2 regions of the Pseudomonas sp. GW821-FHT09E04 genome follow, and region 1 is predicted to be linked to the other one. Evidence: predicted binding sites of a transcription regulator. Region 1 holds the regulator's gene; the other holds the start of a gene.
What was found. The regulator FliA, encoded in region 1, starts transcription of late flagellar genes. The targets are predictions, from matches to a motif close to CTAAAGTTTNNNNNNNNNNNGCCGNTAA.

Region 1 (9,585 bases):
TGTTCATTGTCTGGGTTGGGCTGGCGGACATTCTCAATCAGTATCAGCCGCTGGCCGTCGAGGCCTTGCAGTTGCTACGCGAACTGGCACAGGCGCGCTGAGTCATGGCAGAGAGCGAGAGCGGTCAGGATAAAACAGAAGACCCCACGGAGAAGCGCAAGAAGGACTCCCGGGAAAAGGGCGAGATTGCGCGCTCCAAGGAACTCAACACGCTGGCGATCATGCTCGCCGGTTCCGGTGCGCTGCTGGTGTTCGGCGGGATGTTGGCGCAGGACTTGATGGAGCTGATGCGCCTGAACTTCACGCTGTCGCGCGAAGTGATCATGGATCAGAGCTCCATGGGCAAGTTCTTGATGAATTCCGGGGTGATCGCACTGGTGGCGATCCAGCCGATCATGATCACCTTGCTGCTGGCGGCGTTTCTCGGGCCGATCGCCCTCGGCGGCTGGCTGTTTGCGGCGGGTTCCCTGGCGCCCAAGTTCAGTCGGATGAACCCTGGCGCGGGTCTCAAGCGCATGTTCTCCATGAAGTCGGTGATCGAACTGCTCAAGGCGCTGGCCAAGTTCCTGATCATTCTGGCGGTGGCGCTGGTGGTGTTGTCCGGGGATGTCGACGACCTGTTGCGCATTGCCCATGAACCGTTGGACCGAGCGATCATTCACAGTCTGCAACTGGTGGGCTGGAGCACTTTGTGGATGGCCTGCGGTTTGATCATCATCGCGGCAGTCGATGTCCCGGTGCAGCTCTGGGAGAGCATTAAAAAGCTCAAGATGACCAAGCAGGAAGTGCGCGACGAGCACAAGGATCAGGAAGGTCGGCCGGAGGTCAAACAGCGGATTCGTCAGGTCCAGCGCGAGATGTCGCAGCGCCGGATGATGGCGGCGATCCCGGATGCCGACGTGGTCATCACCAACCCGACGCACTACGCCGTGGCGCTCAAATACGACTCGGAGAAGGGCGGGGCGCCGATGCTGCTGGCCAAGGGCAGCGACTTCCTGGCGCTGAAAATCCGCGAAATCGCCGTGGCCAACAACGTCATGCTGCTCGAATCGCCGGCCCTGGCGCGTTCGATCTATTACTCCACCGAGTTGGAAGAAGAAATTCCCGGCGGTCTGTACCTGGCGGTCGCTCAGGTACTGGCCTACGTCTACCAGATCCGCCAGCACCGCGCAGGCAAGGGCAAGTTCCCGGAACCGCTCAAGGACGATCTGCCTATCCCGCCGGATCTGCGGCGCGATTCCTGATGGTGATGAAGTAAAAAAACCGCCTCGGGTTGAACCCGGTGGCGGTTTTTTTATGCCTGGTGACCTGTGTTGCTTGTGCGGTCGCTTTCGCGATCAGCAGCCACGACACATCACATCTGCGACGGCGGTAGTTCCAGATTATTCAGCACTCGATTCGCTGCCAGCTCCCCGAGCATGATCAGTTGCCCGATGCCCATCAATGTCCTGCGCTGCGAGGCGGGCATGAGATGGGCGAAGTCATTGGCGATGGTTCTGGCGGAAGCGAGGGTTTCGCAGAGCTCGACCAGCAGCTCTTCGTTTTTGAAGTCCGCGGTGACGGCATACATTCTGCGGGTTTTGCGCGGTGGTGGCGTGGAGCCGGGCGGGCAGAGATAGTGATCGAGGGCGCGGTCGGCGGCTTCGTGAAGCTTTCTGGAATCGAGGGATTCGTAGGGCGAGGCGGGGTCGGTTTCGGGTGGATTGGGTGTTGGTTTGATCATGGTGAAGCTCCTATAAGGTGGAGCCGCCCTGAACTGTCGCTAAACAGAAAGGTGGCGGCTGTACGCAGGTTAGCGAACCGGTTATAGGCACCCGGCAGACCCGAGGGTCTCCCGCATACAGCCACCATAGCGGAGTTGCAGACATCGAGTCTGCGACAAGGCATGGAGCGCTGGTGCACCTATTTATGATTCGAGTCGCTAAACCCGATCGCTGATTCGTCAGCGACCGACCCACAATAGAACCCGCCCCCAAGGCGCACAAGCCGGCGGATTCTGGCGTAGCTGTAGGCAACGGCGCAAGGATTCGTAGCCTGTAAGGCGTGTCTGAAGGTGTCTTTTAAACACCTGAGTTTAAAAGACACTTTTTGCTGCCCTCTCTGAGCTCCTCGCGAGCAGGCCGCATCCTGATATCTCCACGCAGTGCCGTTCGTCTGATCAACCTCTGAACCTGTAAGTTCTGACAGTAGACGTTTGGTGTCCCTCGGCGTCTGCTGAGTGTCGGGAATTACCCCGGCGTTTGGAGGTGTGGATCATGAGCGTGTCCGAGTACAAACAGCTCAAAGGCATGAAGTTGCAATTTGTGGCGGGCGAACTGAAGGATTATCCAGACGAGGCGGCTATTGGTTACACGATGACGTTTCACGCCTTTCTGGATTTTACTTACTTCAAGGAAGCGGCCAATGAATTGATCCCCGCGTATTTCGACTCCGGGCTCAACAGGATCAGGGTTCCGATGACCGGGCTAGGGGTGTTTGGGACGTACGCTGATGTCACAAGGTCAATCGATTCTGCCGCGGCGTTGTTCGGTTTGATCAGCGATCCCTTGTATTACGATGCGGACTGGTTTACCTCGTGGCCGTTTCAAATGTATGTCGCCAAACCTCGGTTCGGCCTGATGCAAAACCCTTTGGTCATCACTGCGGGCCGCAAATATAAATTCCCTCCGCTGGAGGGGCAGTCCACATCACCTCCAATCACAATCAAAGACCTTCCTCTAATGCTGTTCGAATGGGCCTTCACGCTTTTCGAGGCTCATGATGACCCGGCGCAAGACGCGCCTTTCGAGCGTGGGACTTTGGGGTATATGGGGGAGGATATGGTTCCGGTCGGCGATACGCAGATGCGTGAAGGCACCTTGTATATAAACCCCACAGGACTGCAATTTGGGGATATCCCTCCACAACAGATCCTTGCGGCCACCAAGTCGTAAAGTGCGCGCCATAAAACTGTTCAAATCGCTCTATTCCCCGTTCCCGCAAAAGTTGGAAGGCTTCTTGCAGTAGCCGCCGTGCGCCCGCTCTGGGCGTCAAAAGTTTGCTTTAAAGGAACGGGGAAAACCGGTGGATCGCTCTCAGTTAATCAACAGTGCTCGCTCGAACATTGCCGATCTCAGTCGGGGCAATCTGGGTGTGCCGCTGTTGCTGCTGGTCATGCTGGCGATGATGATGTTGCCGGTGCCGCCGTTCCTGCTCGACGTCTTCTTCACCTTCAACATTGCCCTGTCGATCGTCGTGCTGCTGGTCTGCGTGTACGCGTTGCGGCCGCTGGATTTCGCGGTGTTCCCGACGATCCTGCTGGTGGCGACGCTGTTGCGGCTGGCGCTGAACGTGGCGTCGACGCGGGTGGTGATGCTCCACGGTCAGGACGGCCACGCCGCTGCCGGTAAGGTGATCCAGGCCTTCGGTGAGGTGGTGATCGGCGGCAACTACGTGGTCGGTATCGTGGTCTTCGCGATCTTGATGATCATCAACTTCGTCGTGGTCACCAAGGGTGCCGGGCGGATTTCCGAGGTGAGCGCGCGTTTCACCCTCGACGCGATGCCCGGCAAACAAATGGCAATCGACGCCGACCTCAACGCCGGTCTGATCGACCAGAACCAGGCCAAGGCCCGTCGTTCCGAAGTCGCCCAAGAGGCTGAGTTCTACGGTTCGATGGACGGTGCCAGCAAGTTCGTTCGCGGTGACGCCATCGCCGGCCTGCTGATTCTGTTCATCAACCTGATCGGCGGCATGGCCGTCGGTATCTTCCAGCACAACATGACCTTCGCCGACGCCGGCAAGGTTTACGCCCTGCTGACCATCGGTGACGGTTTAGTGGCGCAATTGCCATCACTGTTGTTATCTACAGCGGCAGCAATCATGGTGACCCGTGCTTCCGGTTCGGAAGACATGGGCAAGCAGATCAATCGCCAGATGTTCGCCTCGCCGAAAGCGCTGGCGGTGGCGGCCGGTCTGATGGCGGTCATGGGCCTGGTGCCGGGCATGCCGCACTTCTCCTTCCTGAGCATGGCGGCCCTGGCGGCTGGTGGCGCGTACCTGTTCTGGAAAAAGCAGAACGTCGCCAAGGTGCAGGCGCTGCAAGAGGTTCAGCGTCAGCAGGAGCTGCTGCCTTCGCCGGCCCGCGCCATGGAAACCAAGGAGCTGGGCTGGGACGACGTGACGCCAATCGACATGATCGGCCTGGAAGTCGGTTATCGCCTGATTCCGCTGGTGGACCGCAACCAGGGCGGGCAATTGCTGGCGCGGATCAAGGGCGTGCGCAAGAAGCTCTCGCAGGATCTGGGCTTCCTGATGCCGACCGTGCACATCCGCGACAACCTCGACCTGGCGCCGAGTGCCTATCGCCTGACCCTGATGGGCGTGATCCTGGCCGAAGCCGAGATCTACCCGGATCGCGAACTGGCGATCAACCCGGGGCAGGTCTACGGCACGCTCAACGGCATTACCGCCAAAGATCCGGCTTTCGGGCTGGAGGCGGTGTGGATCGAAGTCAGCCAGCGCGCCCAGGCACAATCGCTCGGTTACACCGTAGTGGATGCCAGTACCGTGGTCGCCACGCACTTGAACCAGATTCTGTACAAGCACTCCAGTGAGCTGATCGGCCACGAAGAAGTGCAGCAACTCATGCAATTGCTGGCCAAGAGCTCGCCAAAACTGGCGGAAGAGCTGGTGCCGGGTGTGGTGTCGCTGTCGCAACTGCTCAAGGTGCTGCAAGCACTGCTGGCCGAACACGTGCCGGTGCGCGACATCCGCAGCATTGCCGAAGCCATCGCCAACAATGCCGCCAAGAGTCAAGATACCGCCGCTTTGGTGGCCGCTGTGCGGGTCGGCGTTTCTCGCGCCATCGTCCAAAGCATTGTAGGGACTGAGTCGGAGCTGCCAGTTATCACGCTGGAGCCAAGGTTGGAACAAATATTGCTCAATAGTCTGCAGAAGGCAGGACAAGGCTCGGAAGAGGGCGTTCTGCTGGAGCCAAGCATGGCCGAGAAGCTGCAGCGTTCGCTCATCGAAGCGGCGCAGCGTCAGGAAATGCAAGGTCAGCCGGTGATCCTGTTGGTAGCAGGCCCGGTTCGCGCGATGCTCTCGCGCTTTGGCCGCCTGGCAGTCCCTGGACTGCATGTGCTGGCCTACCAGGAAATTCCGGACAACAAGCAAGTGACCATCGTTGCGACAGTAGGGCCCAACGGCTGAGGTAGTGGTTTATGCAAGTTAAGCGTTTTTTCGCCGCCGATATGCGTCAGGCCATGAAGCTGGTTCGTGATGAGCTGGGCGCTGATGCCGCCATCATTGGCAACCGCCGCATTGCCGGCGGCGTCGAGCTGACGGCGGCGCTGGATTACAAATTGTCGGCGCTGGCGCCACGGGTTCCGAACATGGAACTCGAAGATGAGCTGCGCAAGACCCAGTCGCGCATCGTCACCGCCCAGGCCGAACTGAGCATGCGTGGTGAAGCCGACGGCAACACCAATCGCCAGTTGTTCTCCGGTCTGCCATTGACCGCCGGCCTGCCGCTGACGGCTGCCGAGCCTCTGACAGAACCGACTTACGCTGCTCCGGCGCGTCCAGCTCCGGCACCTGCGCCGGCTGCCGCTGGCGTTGATCCGCGTGCGCTGGATTCGATGCGTTTCGAACTCAACAGCCTGCGCGAGCTGATGGAAGTGCAGCTCGGCACTCTGGCCTGGAATCAGCTGCAAGGCAGCCGTCCGGCTCAGGCGAACCTTTATCGTCGTCTGCAACGCATCGGCTTGTCCGGCCCGTTGTCCCGCGACCTGCTGGCGCTGACCAGCGATATCGAAGAACCTCGTCAGGCCTGGCGCATGTTGCTGGCGCACCTGGCGCGGATGATCGCCACCCCGGAAGTCGAGCCGCTGGAAGAGGGCGGGATCATTGCCATGGTCGGTCCTGCCGGCATGGGCAAGACCACCACCCTGGCCAAACTGGCCGCCCGTTACGTGCTCAAGTACGGCGCGCAGAACATTGCGCTGGTGAGCATGGACAGCTTCCGCATCGGTGCTCAGGAACAGTTGAAAACCCTGGGCCGGATCCTCAATGTGTCGGTGACCCACGTCGACCCGGGCCAGTCCCTGGTGCAGGCGCTGGATCCACTGCTGCGCAAACGCGTGGTGCTGATCGATACCGCCGGCCTGCAGGCCAGCGATCCGGCACTGCGCATGCAGCTGGAAAGCCTGGCCGGTCGTGGCATTCGGTCGAAAAATTATCTGGTACTGGCAACCACCAGCCAGAAACAGGTTCTAACCGCCGCTTATCACAGTTACAAGCGTTGCGGGCTCGCCGGGTGCATCCTGACTAAACTGGATGAGACGGCCAGCCTTGGCGAAGTGCTGAGCCTGGCGATCAGTCATGAACTGCCGGTCGCCTACCTGACCGACGGCCCACGGATTCCGGATGATCTGCATCTGCCGCGCCGTCATCAATTGGTCAGCCGCGCCGTCAGTGTGCAAATGCAGGAAGAACCCAGCGAAGAAGCCATGGCTGACATGTTCGCTGATATCTACCACAGTCCCACCAAGCAGGTTGGCTGAGGTAATGAACAGTTTTTGTACCTACATCGATGGTCTGCCATGCATTGTTCCGGTTGTGAACGCGCAGCCAGTAATGTGGCCTCCGTCTATGCAAGACAAGGTAAAGAAATAACATGGGCAGCATGCATCCCGTACAGGTGATCGCGGTGACCGGCGGCAAAGGTGGCGTCGGCAAGACTAACGTGTCAGTGAACTTGTCCCTGGCGCTGGCAGAGCTTGGCCGTCGGGTCATGCTGCTGGACGCCGACCTGGGTCTGGCGAACGTCGACGTTCTGCTGGGCCTCACGCCCAAACGTACCCTGGCCGATGTGATCGAGGGCCGCTGCGAGCTGCGCGACGTGCTGTTGCAAGGCCCCGGCGGGATCCGCATCGTGCCGGCCGCTTCCGGCACGCAGAGCATGGTTCACCTGAGCCCGGCCCAGCATGCCGGTCTGATTCAGGCGTTCAGCGACATCGGCGACAATCTCGACGTACTGGTGATCGACACCGCTGCGGGTATTGGTGACTCGGTAGTCAGTTTCGTTCGCGCGGCGCAAGAAGTGTTGCTGGTGGTCTGCGACGAGCCGACCTCGATCACCGACGCCTACGCGCTGATCAAACTGCTCAACCGCGATTACGGCATGAACCGCTTCCGCGTCCTGGCCAACATGGCCCAGAGCCCGCAGGAAGGTCGCAATCTGTTCGCCAAGTTGACCAAGGTCACGGATCGCTTCCTCGACGTCGCCCTACAATACGTCGGTGCGGTGCCTTACGACGAAAGCGTGCGCAAGGCGGTGCAGAAGCAGCGTGCGGTCTATGAAGCCTTCCCGCGTTCCAAGTGCGCACTGGCGTTCAAGGCGATCGCGCAAAAGGTCGACACCTGGCCGCTGCCCGCCAATCCGCGCGGCCACCTCGAATTTTTCGTCGAGCGCCTCGTGCAGCAAACGGCAGGACCTGTGCTATGACCGCCAGCGGTATGAATTTCTACAAGAAGTCGGCACGTGACGCGCAGTACGAGCTGATCGAGCGTTACGCGCCACTGGTCAAACGCATTGCTTACCACTTGCTGGCGCGATTGCCGGCCAGTGTGCAGGTCGAAGACCTGATCCAGGCCGGAATGATCGGCCTGCTCGAAGTCTCGACCAAATACGACGCCAGCAAAGGCGCCAGTTTCGAAACGTACGCGGGCATCCGGATCCGCGGCGCCATGCTCGATGAAGTACGCAAGGGGGACTGGGCACCGCGCTCGGTTCACCGCAACACCCGTATGGTCAGCGACGCGATTCGCTCGATTGAAGCTAAAACCGGCCGTGACGCTAAAGATCACGAGGTTGCGGCCGAACTCCAATTGAGTCTCGACGATTACTACGGGATTTTGAACGACACCCTGGGCAGCCGACTGTTCAGTTTCGACGACCTGTTGCAGGACGGCGAACACGAAGGGCTGCACGAGGATGGCGCAAGTGCTCATCTTGAGCCGTCGCGCGATCTGGAAGATGAGCGCTTCCAGGCTGCGTTGGCGGACGCGATTGCCAATTTGCCGGAGCGTGAGCGACTGGTGTTGGCGCTGTACTACGACGAAGAGCTGAACCTCAAGGAAATCGGTGAAGTCCTTGGCGTCAGTGAATCGCGGGTCAGCCAGTTACACAGCCAGTGCGCGGCCCGCTTGCGGGGGCGTTTGGGGGAGTGGCGAGCGCGCTGAAGGCAGTGTGGGGACGCTGCGAACGAGGCTGGTGCGGTGGTGAACGGCACCGGTCTTGCTCTGTTGTGCTCCAGACAGTCATCGAGTGCTTTGCCGGATTGATTGAAATGGCGCGTCCAGGTGCTGGGCGCGTTTAAGACTGCTTGGAGGTCGAATTGAACAAAGACATGAAAATCCTCATCGTTGATGACTTCTCAACGATGCGGCGGATCATCAAGAACCTGTTGCGTGACCTTGGGTTCACCAACACCGTTGAAGCCGACGATGGCACCACTGCCATTCCGGTGCTCAACAGCGGCAGCATCGACTTTCTGGTGACCGACTGGAACATGCCTGGCATGACCGGTATCGACCTGCTGCGTCACGTGCGCGCCGATGAAAAACTCAAGCACCTGCCAGTGCTGATGGTGACCGCTGAAGCCAAGCGCGAGCAGATCATCGAAGCGGCCCAGGCCGGCGTTAACGGCTACGTGGTCAAACCTTTCACGGCTCAGGCGCTGAAAGAAAAAATCGAGAAGATTTTCGAACGCATCGGCTGATGACGCGCGGGGGAGCTATGGAGCATAACGAATCTTCACAGGGCGACTTCGAGTCGACTCTGAAAAAACACGCGGTCGAACTGGTCGAAAGCCTTGAAAAAGGCAGGTTCGGCGACGCTGTGCAACTGATCCATGAGCTCAATCAGACCCGTGACCGTGGCCTGTACCAGGAAGTGGGCAAGCTCACGCGCGAACTGCACAGTGCAATCGTCAACTTCCAGATCGACCCGCATATGCCGCAGGCCGAGGAAGTGTCGCAGATCACTGATGCGACCGAGCGTCTGGGCTATGTGGTCAAGCTGACCGAAGCGGCGGCCAACCGCACCATGGACCTGGTGGAAAGCGCCACGCCGGTGGTCAATGGCCTGGCTGACGAAGCCCAGGCGTTGAGTGCCGACTGGGGACGTTTCATGCGCCGTGAAGTCGGGGCTGAAGAGTTCCGCGAGCTGGCGCGTCGGGTCGACGGTTTTCTGGCACGCAGCAGCGCGGACAACCGCGCGGTGTCGAGCAACCTCAACGACATTCTGCTGGCCCAGGATTACCAGGACCTCACAGGTCAGGTGATCAAGCGCGTGACCCAATTGGTCACCGAAGTCGAAAGCAATCTGCTCAAACTCGTGCTCATGGCCAGTCAGGTGGACCGCTTTGCGGGCATCGAACATGACCGTGCGGCGATGCTCGCTGAAAAAGATCCACAAAAACATCTCTCGCAGGGTGAAGGTCCGCAGATTCATGCCGATAAACGAGAAGACGTTGTGTCCGGTCAGGACGATGTGGACGATTTGTTATCCAGCCTTGGATTCTAGAGTTTTGGAATTAT
Region 2 (9,585 bases), on a different contig from region 1:
GTTACTGGGTGATTTCCCGGGCTCTGCGTGACATGCAGGCCTTGCGCGAACGCGGATTGCCGGCGCTGCACATGGCGATCAACCTGTCGTTCCGCCAGTTCCAGGACAGCCAGTTGCTACCGACGCTCAGTCGTCTGATCGCCGAGCGCGGTGTCGAGGCGCAGTGGCTGGAATTCGAACTCACCGAAACCGCCGTGATGCGCCGCAGCGACTTGGTCAAACAGACCATGGACGCCCTTGGCCGCCTTGGCGTGCGCTTCTCGCTGGATGACTTTGGCACCGGATTCTCGTCGTTCGTGCACCTCAACAGCCTGCCGATCACCTTGCTGAAGATCGACAAGAGCTTCGTCGGCGGCATGGAGCAGCGCGAAGAAAACCGCAAACTGGTGCACGCGATGATCAATCTCGCGCACAACCTGCACCTGGAAGTGGTGGCCGAAGGGGTGGAAACCCCGGAGCAGATGGAATTGCTGCGCGGGTTCGGCTGCGATCAGGTGCAGGGGTATCTGATCAGCAAGCCGTTGCCGTTGGCGGAGCTGGTTGAATACCTGACCTTCGATGCGAGTCAGCAGCCGCCGCTGGAAATCGTGGTTTAACCACAGAACCCTGTGGGAGCAAGCCTGCTCCCACAGGGAAACACCTATTCAGGCTGGGCGACGGCGAACGGCTTCGAGGGTGCGGGCTCCAGACGAATCATCCGCTTCATCTTCCATTCGAACGCCAGCGTCAGGCTGATCGCCGCGCACGCCAGCCCCAGCGCCAGTCCCCACCAGACGCCAGTTGGCCCCCAATGTAGATGGAACGCCATCAGCCACGCCGCCGGCGCGCCGATCAGCCAGTAGCAACCGAGTCCGACCAGAAACGTGGTTTTGGCATCCTTCAGCCCACGAATACAGCCCATGGCAATGGTCTGCGTGCCGTCGAACAGCTCGAACCACGCCGCCACCGCCAGCAGGCTCACGGCCAGACGAATCACCTCGGCAAAGGCCGGGTCGTTATGGTCGAGGAACAAACCGACCAGCTGATTCGGCAGCAACCAGAACACCATCGCAAACCCCAGCATCACCACTGCACCGAAGACGATGCCGACCCGCCCGGACATCCGCGCATCGTTCAATTGCCCGGCGCCGTAATGCTGGCCGACGCGCATGGTGATCGCATACGACATCCCCGCCGGCACCATGAACGCCACCGAGACGATTTGCAGAGCGATCTGATGCGCCGCCAGTTGCGTACTGCCCATGGTGCCCATGCACAGCGCCGCGAAAGCGAACAACCCGACCTCCACCGCGTAGGTGCCTCCGATCGGCAGACCCAGGCGCCAGAGTTCTTTCAGGTACTGCCGGTTTGGCCGCGACAGGCCCTCGCGCAGCGGGTAAGCGTCATAGGCCGGATGCCGACGGATATGCCACGCCAGCGCCAGTGCCATGCAGTTGGCGACAATCGCCGTGACCAGTCCGATACCGGTCAGCCCCAGCTTTGGCAGGCCGAACATGCCGGTGATCAGCGCGTAATTGAGCAGGAAGTTGGCCACGGTGCCGGCGAGGCTGATGACCATCACCGGTGTCGCCCGGCCGATGGCGCTGGTGAAGCCGCGCAGGGCCATGAAGCTCAGGTAGCCGGGCAGGGCAAACGGCAGCGCGATCAGAAACTGCCCGGCCGCGTTGACGTTGGTCTCGGTCTGGCCGAACAGCAACAGCACCGGTTTCAGGTTCCACAGCAGCAGCCCGGCACCGAGCGCCATCAGCCACGCCAGCCACAACCCGGCCTGGGTCAGCTTGGCGGCGCCGATAATATCGCCGGCACCCTGACGGATCGCGACCAGGGTGCCGACCGCCGCGATCACACCGATGCAGAAGATCGACACGAACGAATAGCTCGCGGCGCCCAGACCGCCACCGGCCAGCGCTTCGGGGCTGAGGCGGGCCATCATCAGGGTGTCGGTCAGCACCATCAGCATGTGTGCCAACTGCGAGGCAATCAACGGCCCCGCCAGCCGCAGGATGGCCCAGAGTTCGGTACGCACAGGACGCTGCATGGTGTTCACATCCGTATAAAGAGGGAGCAAGAGACCGTCGATTCTCAGGGTTTGGCGCGGCTTGCACAAAGGGATAAAAAGGATGGGTGGCATGATTAAAACTCATCCAGGAGCAATTCTGCTAAGTTGGCGCAATCCCGCCATTGGAGCGCTGTACATGTCCCGTCGCCTTCCACCCTTGTATGCCCTGCGCGCATTCGAAGCGGCGGCACGCCATAGTTCGTTCACCCGGGCCGCCGAAGAACTGTCGATCACTCAAAGTGCGGTCAGCCGGCATATCCGCACGCTCGAAGAGCACTTCGCCTGTCGGCTGTTCCATCGCAGCGGACGCAATTTGCAACTGACCGAATCGGCGCGCTTGCTGCTGCCGGGCATCCGCGAGGGGTTCGCCGCGCTGGAGCGAGCCTGCAATACCTTGCGCGCCGAAGATGACATCCTGCGCATGAAGGCCCCGTCGACCCTGACCATGCGCTGGTTGCTGGCGCGGCTCAGTCGCTTTCGCCATTTGCAGCCGGGCAATGAAGTGCAACTGACCAGTGCCTGGATGGACGTGGATTCGGTGGACTTCAACAACGAACCCTTCGATTGCGCGGTGCTGCTGAGCGATGGGCATTTTCCGCCGGACTGGGAGGCCAGCCTGCTGTTCCCGGAAGAGCTGATTCCGGTCGGCGCCCCGAGTCTTTTGCACGACCAGCCCTGGGATGTGGCGCGACTGGCCAGCGCTGAATTGCTGCACCCGACGCCGGATCGCCGCGACTGGCGCAGTTGGCTGGAGCACATGGGACTGTCGGATCAGGTATCGCTCAAGGGTGGGCAGGTGTTCGATACCCTGGAACTGGGGATGATCGCGGCGGCCCGGGGTTATGGCGTGTCGATGGGCGATTTGCTGATGGTGGCCGAAGATGTCGCGCAAGGGCGTTTGAGTCTGCCGTGGCCGACGGCAGTTGCCAGCGGGCTTAATTATTACTTGGTATGGCCAAAGACCCGTCCGGGAGGTGAACGTTTGCGCCGGCTCAGCGACTTCCTGCAAGGCGAAGTCCACGCCATGGTGTTGCCGCCGGTCACGCGCTTGAGCTGAAACGTTCGAGCCGCCACAATGCCGGCCTTCGGCCATAACCCCGCTGTGCACTCAAGTATTCGGCTTTACCGCCGAATACGTGCAAGTGGGACCGTCGTGCCGGTTCCAGGCTTCACCCCCATTATTAGAATTTTCCGAGCCGCGATCAGGGAGGATCCGCAGACTCGGCCAGGAGCTGTCCATGTCTCAACCTCGCGCCCGGATCGCCTCGCAGCTGGGCCTCGCGCTCGCCGTGATACTGGCGGTTGTCATCAGTGGCAGTACGGTGTTCGCCCTGCGTTCGCTGGACACCGCCAACCTCGCCACACGTGAAGAACACCTGGCCAGCGAGGCACGTCTGCTCGCCGACCAGTTGAGCACCTTCCACGGCACGCTGCGTGAAAGCACCCAGCGCCTGAGCGGGTTGTTCGAGAAGCGCTTCAGCGCGGGCCTGAGCATTCACCCGAGCGAGCCGGTCAGTGTGGCGGGCACCCAGACCCCGGGCCTGCACCTGGGCAGCGAAGTGTTGAACAACAACTTCAAGGAAGTCGACGAGTTCAAGCAGATGACGGCGGGCGTTGCCACGCTGTTCGTGCGCAGCGGCGAAGACTTCGTGCGGGTCAGCACCTCGCTGACCAAACAGGATGGCACCCGTGCCATCGGCACCTTGCTCGATCACGCTCACCCGGCTTATGCGAAGTTGATGGCGGGGCAGGGCTACGTCGGCCGTGCGCTGCTGTTTGATCGCTCCTACATGACTCAGTACACCCCGGTGCGTGACAGCAGCGGCAAGGTGATCGCGGTGTTGTTCGTCGGCTTCGATTACACCGACGCGCAAAACGCCCAGTTCGATAACCTCAAGCGTTTCCGCATCGGCCAGAGCGGCTCCCTGGCGCTGCTGGACGAACAGAATAAATGGCTGGTTGCGCCAGCGGGCGTGCAGGCGCCGGATCAAGCGGTGCCGGTGGTCAACGGTCTGGCGAAGACGCCGGGCAAGGGCCGGTTCTGGAGCGACAAGTCCGAAGACTTCTACAGCATCGCCGTACCGTTCGAGGGTGGACCATGGTCTGTGGTGGCGAGCATGCCGAAATCCGAAATCCGCGAAGTGACCTGGAGCGTTGGCATCCAGTTGGCCATCGGCAGCCTGCTGGCGATGCTGATTGCGGTCGGTTCGGCGGTGTGGCTGCTGCGCAGCAAACTGCAACCGCTGGGTGATCTGGTGCGTCAGGCGGAAGCCCTGGGTGCCGGCGATCTGAGCGTGCGCCTGAACGTGTCGAGCAACGATGAAATCGGTCAGTTGGCCCGTGCCTTCAACCAGATGAGCCAGGCGCTGTCGACCATGGTCGAGCACATCCGCCGCGCTTCGGAAGAGGTCAACAGCCGTGCGCAGGCGCTGTCCGGTTTGTCCGGCGGCGCGTATGAAGGCATGGAGCAGCAGTCCGGCGAGATCACCAGCATGGCGGGTGCGGTTGAAGAGTTCTCCGCCACCTCGCTGAACATTGCCGACAACATGGGCAACACCCAGCGTCTGGCCCAGGAAAATGCCCAGCAGACCCAGATCGGTCGCAGCTCGATGGAAGAAGCGTCGTCCTCGCTGGAGCAGATTGCCGGCGCGCTGAACACCACCGCGACTGTAATCAACACGCTCGGTCAGCGCTCCCAGGAAATCGGCGGCATCGTCAGCGTGATCACCTCGATTGCCGAACAGACCAACCTGCTGGCACTCAACGCTGCGATTGAAGCGGCCCGTGCCGGTGAACAGGGTCGCGGTTTTGCTGTGGTGGCTGACGAGGTGCGCAATCTGGCGTCGCGTACCCGTCAGGCGACTGACGAAATCTCCGGGATGATCCACAGCATCCAGCAGGAAACCGGCAACGCCATCAGCACCATGGAGCAGGGCAACGTGCTGATGCAGGAAGGCCTGTCGCGCAATGCCAACGTCGCGTCGGCGCTGGCGCGGATCGATGAGCAGAGTCGTTCGGCGGGTCAGCAGTTCGCGGCGATCACCACCGCGACGCAGGAGCAGAGCAGCACCGCGACGTTGTTGAGCAGCAATCTGCAGAGCATCGCGATGGCCAACAGCGAGCAGCGCGAAGTGGTGTCGAACCTGGCCATTACGGCGAAGGAGCTGGAAAGCCTGGCGGCCGACCTGCGCCAAGAGGTCGACCGCTTCCGCTGAGAGGGCGTATCCGCTTACTGGTACGCGCAGAGGTCTTCGCTGGAGTCGACCTCTCCCCATTCTCCCGTGTAAGCAACGGCTTCGACGGGAACCTGGCCAGCATCGATGACGCGCTGCAGCGTGTTGGTCATGTGCATCTTGTCGCGTTGTTCCGGGGTCAGTTCGGCTCGTAGCCGAACGACCTCTGCCCAGCCCTCGGGGGTGAAGCGCAGCAGTCCCATGTATTGGCCCTGAACTTCGTCCACCGATTGCGGCTTGTTGCCGATTTCTGCCAGCGTACCGGCGTCGGTCAGGCGGAACGTTTCGGCATCCAGCAGCGGATCACCGAAACGTTGCGTCCACAGTTCCAGCCAGTTGGGGTCATAGGTCACCGCCAGTGATGCCGTGTTGGCCATCAACGACTGAACGGCCGCCGGGCTGTAGAAAATATCGGAATAACTCACGAGGCACGGCTGCCCCTGCAGCCACGATTCGGCGCAGGCCAGTGACGACACCATGTTGGTGTCCGCCCAGCGCGGGTTGTGAAACTCGATCAGGCCACGGTCGGCCAGCAACTCACGCTTATAGCCGGTGACCACGGCGATTTCACTGATACCGGCCGCGCGCAGGGACTCCAACTGCCATTCGAGCAGGGGTTTGCCCCGCAACTCGACCAGGCACTTGGGCCGCTCATCCGTGAGGCTTTTCATGCGACTGCCACGTCCGGCAGCCAGAATAATGGCTTTCACAACACGTCTATCCCGTGGGTTATTGAGAGGAGTGGGGTTCGCCGAACAACTGCCGGATTCGCTGAAGATCGTGGAAGGCAAAGTCCGCTTCACGTTCCGGGTGCCACATCCATCCTTCCCACGGCAGCTGAAGGTGGCGGACGGCTTCGATTTCCCCGTCTTCGCTACGGGCCATGACTTCAAACCCCTGCGGGCAACTGGCAAGAGCGAGGCCGTGATAGCTGTTCACTTCGGCGACGATCCGGCCGGACAACTGATGCCGGGTTCGCACATGACCGGTGACCGGTTTCAGCTCGCCGCCGGACCAGTGCGCCAGCATCTGCATGCCGCGACAAATGCCCAGCACTGGCAACTGACGCGCGCGCGCGTGATCCAGCAGCTCGCTTTCTGTACGGTCGCGGGCCGGGCACTGACCGATGTCATTGCCCCCCGACAGCACAATGGCGTGTGGCGCGACAGCCGCCAGCCAGTGATCGAGCGGCAAACCGTTGGGCACCGGCACCGGGACAAAACCGGCTGCCAGAAGGAAACCGATCAGTCGCTGATCCAGCGCATCACGGGTTTCTCCGCGTTCCGGATGACTGTCCACTCGCTGACTGACGGCGACAACCTTCATGTCATCATCTCCACCCGGCGGCCCGGGCAATCCAGGTGCAGGAAATCTGCGGTCGACCAGCGCCGGTAAAGCACTTCACCCGCACCAATGACGGCCGGCAAGCCCAGTTCGCCGGCACGGATCGCCATGTGCGAATTGGCACCGCCCCACGCTGTGATCAATCCGGCAATCGGGTAGGCGAACAGCCAGTCGAACCCCGGATCCGCGTTGGGAATGCAGACGATCGCCCCGGCGAGTTTGTCCCGGTCGTCGCACAGCACCACCGGCGCGGTCACGCGTTTCTGGGTGATGAAATTGGGCGCCGTTTCCGGCCACTCGAAACTCCAGACATCTTCCGGTCGGGTGATCACCGGCGGCAGGGAGACCTTGAGCGTCTCGGCATAGCGCGCCTTGCCCTGTTCGATGCTGCGCAGCAGCACCTCTTTCGGATCCGCTGCCGCCACGTGCAGTTCGGTGAAGGCGCGGATATCGCAATAGGCCAGGTCTTCGCGACCGATGCCGTGCTCGGCACCGACTTGCGCAATCAACGCCAGCGCGTCGGAGAGATTGCGGGTGAAGTGAAACTTGGCCAGTTCCCGCAGTTCGATACCGTTTTGCAGGAAGTCCAGCAAACCGACCGGATCGGGCTGCAAGCCATGGGCTTCGAGCAGTTTCACGATCTCGCGCATCTGTGGCAGCGTCAGCGAAAACGGTTGAAGCGGTTCCGGAGCGGCCGGACGTTGAGTCCAGTCGAAATAGAGTTCCGGCGCTTCATCGTAGCGGGGTGAAAGGATGTCGTAGGTGCCCGGTCGCAGATGCCCGTAACGTGCCAGGAAAGTCGTCTTGTCGAGCGTCGCCCGGTCGCGTGCCAATTGCCCGCTGACGGTGGAAACACCGGCCATGAACGCATCGTAGTCTGCCTGCGAAAACACACCCACGGTCACCAGCGACCTGAGCATCTGCACGGCGACGAAGCCGGCGCGCGCCAGACCGGCGAAGGGCAGGGTGCCGTAGCGTTTCGCATCTTCCAGCAGCCAGTAAATGCGCTCCAGCGGATCGGCATCGGAAGCCAGCAACTCATCACGGCGGGCATTGAGCACATCGAGTTTGTTGGCATCGCTGCGCCACAGACCGTCCTTGGGGTGGACGATACGGTTGGTCAGTTTGCGCAGGCTGGTGCTGATCGCGTCCAGCTCGTGGGGCTGGAAGCCTGCATCGGCGAGGCGCTCCAGTTGTTGCGACAGGTCGAGGGTGTAGCACGAGAACACGATCTCGAACTCCACCTTGTCGTGGAGTGTCGGTTCAGCCAGCAACCGATCGATGTAGTAGTCGACCAGCCGCCCGGCCAGATCTTCATCAAGGTCTGCCGGAATGAAGGAGTTGAACGACAAACGCACATCGATATAGGGCAGGCCGAAAAAATGCGGCATCAGCGGAAAGCTGCGCAGGTTGCGGTAGCCGTAGTTGTGACGTTGGTACGCCCAGATGGAGTCGGTCACCAGGTCCCGGTACAGCGAGAGTGCCAACGGTTTGGGCCGGATACCGATGATCTCGGCCGGGTTCCAGTCAGGCATCACGCCATAGACCGTGCGCTGGCCGATCAGGAAAGGATGTGGTCGCATGCCGCGCGCCACTTTGCGCTGAATGCTTTCCAGACGGGCCGATTGCTCTGCATCGGATTCCGGACGGGAAGGCAGAATCAGCGGCCGGGCCTGTAACAGCCAGAGCACTTCGCCTTCGGTTTCACGGGTGACTGCAAACTCGCAGTCGACAGGCCCGCCACCGAACAGCTCCAGCAACTCTTCGAGCAAGCCGACCACAGGCGCGAGCGCCGCTGGCGCTGAAACCTTGCTGTGGGCCGCCTGCTGCCAGAGCCGACCGCCCATGCCACCGGTCACCGAGGCCGTGTCGCTGCCTTCCGACCAGTTCACCACCCGATATGGCGCGCAGGTGTTGGGGTCGTGGGAAAACGCCACGCCGGAGCGCAGCACATTTCCCAGCATGGGCTGGACCAGTATCTCGTCCGACGGATACACCTCGCCATAACTGGCGATGACCTGTTCAACCGCCGAGGCCAGCCCTGTGTCATCGACATCCGGGATCGACAGGAAGGCACCCGCGAAGGACGCCTGGGCGCTGTCCTCGCGTCCGCAGCTGGAACGCACGATCCAGGGAGCGGCAGGCAGCCGCCCCCGGATAGCCTGGACACAGGCTTGCCGATCCCGTTGCCAGTCCGCCACGGTGAATGCCAGCAGCGGCGCAATGCGGGCCGACGCGAGTCGTCCTTGCAGGCTGGACAGCGTGCCGGCCTTGGTAGAGAAATGCAGGGCCATCAGGCGTTATCTCAGCTGAGCGACCCAAATGTTCGTCGAGTACGGAATCTGGATCGAAGGCGTCTTCAGGCCTTTCAGGTAGTCGTCGATGGCGCTGATCACTTCGTGGAAGTTCGCACCGGCCTGACGCTCCAGCGTGGCGTGGGAGCGCCAGGCTTCCAGGCATTCTTCGATGCTCTGCTCGTGAATGACACGGGCGTCCAGGTGTACGACCGGGCCGAACAGTTCGCTGGCGTCGATCACGGCCGTCTGGTCTTCGCGACGGGTGCCGTAGCCATAACCCGGTACGCGCTCCTTGATGATGGCTTCGATCCGGGCCTGGATCGGGTCTTCGAGATTGCGGTGGTTCCACATGCAGGCGAACCAGCCACGAGGCTTGAGAATGCGCGCGGTTTCTTTCAGGGCCTGCTGGCGGTCGCAGACGTTGAACGAGCTGCCGAAGGTGACCATGTCGAACGCCTGGGTCGCTTGACCGGTCACTTCGCCGGTGCCTTCGTGCCATTTGACATTGGCCAGCTCGGCGGTGCGCTTGATGCCGTTGGCGCGCATCGCATCGTTGGGCTCCACGGCGGTGACGTCCAGGCCACGAGCGGCCAGCATCAGCGTCAGGTGGGCAACGCCAGCACCCACGTCGCAGAACTTGTCACCCTGTTCG

Region 2: AC07N4_RS17165 (methyl-accepting chemotaxis protein) is a predicted target of FliA. The motif match lies at 3,167-3,194, and genes of this name have one in related genera.

The regions. Positions count from the first base shown of each region.
Region 1 covers NZ_JBWKOR010000002.1:106,868-116,452, reverse strand. The annotation lists gene fliR (flagellar biosynthetic protein FliR) at 1-101, shown strand, start outside; gene flhB (flagellar biosynthesis protein FlhB) at 105-1,244, shown strand; gene AC07N4_RS06800 (DUF6124 family protein) at 1,355-1,723, opposite strand; gene AC07N4_RS06795 (hypothetical protein) at 2,256-2,933, shown strand; gene flhA (flagellar biosynthesis protein FlhA) at 3,064-5,193, shown strand; gene flhF (flagellar biosynthesis GTPase FlhF) at 5,205-6,545, shown strand; gene fleN (flagellar synthesis regulator FleN) at 6,659-7,489, shown strand; gene fliA (RNA polymerase sigma factor FliA) at 7,486-8,226, shown strand; gene AC07N4_RS06770 (chemotaxis response regulator CheY) at 8,394-8,765, shown strand; gene AC07N4_RS06765 (protein phosphatase CheZ) at 8,783-9,571, shown strand.
Region 2 covers NZ_JBWKOR010000004.1:449,916-459,500, reverse strand. The annotation lists gene AC07N4_RS17180 (putative bifunctional diguanylate cyclase/phosphodiesterase) at 1-596, shown strand, start outside; gene AC07N4_RS17175 (NorM family multidrug efflux MATE transporter) at 641-2,038, opposite strand; gene AC07N4_RS17170 (LysR substrate-binding domain-containing protein) at 2,196-3,116, shown strand; gene AC07N4_RS17165 (methyl-accepting chemotaxis protein) at 3,298-5,274, shown strand; gene AC07N4_RS17160 (phosphocholine cytidylyltransferase family protein) at 5,289-6,002, opposite strand; gene AC07N4_RS17155 (gamma-glutamyl-gamma-aminobutyrate hydrolase family protein) at 6,022-6,618, opposite strand; gene AC07N4_RS17150 (PEP-utilizing enzyme) at 6,615-8,930, opposite strand; gene AC07N4_RS17145 (class I SAM-dependent methyltransferase) at 8,937-9,585, opposite strand, start outside.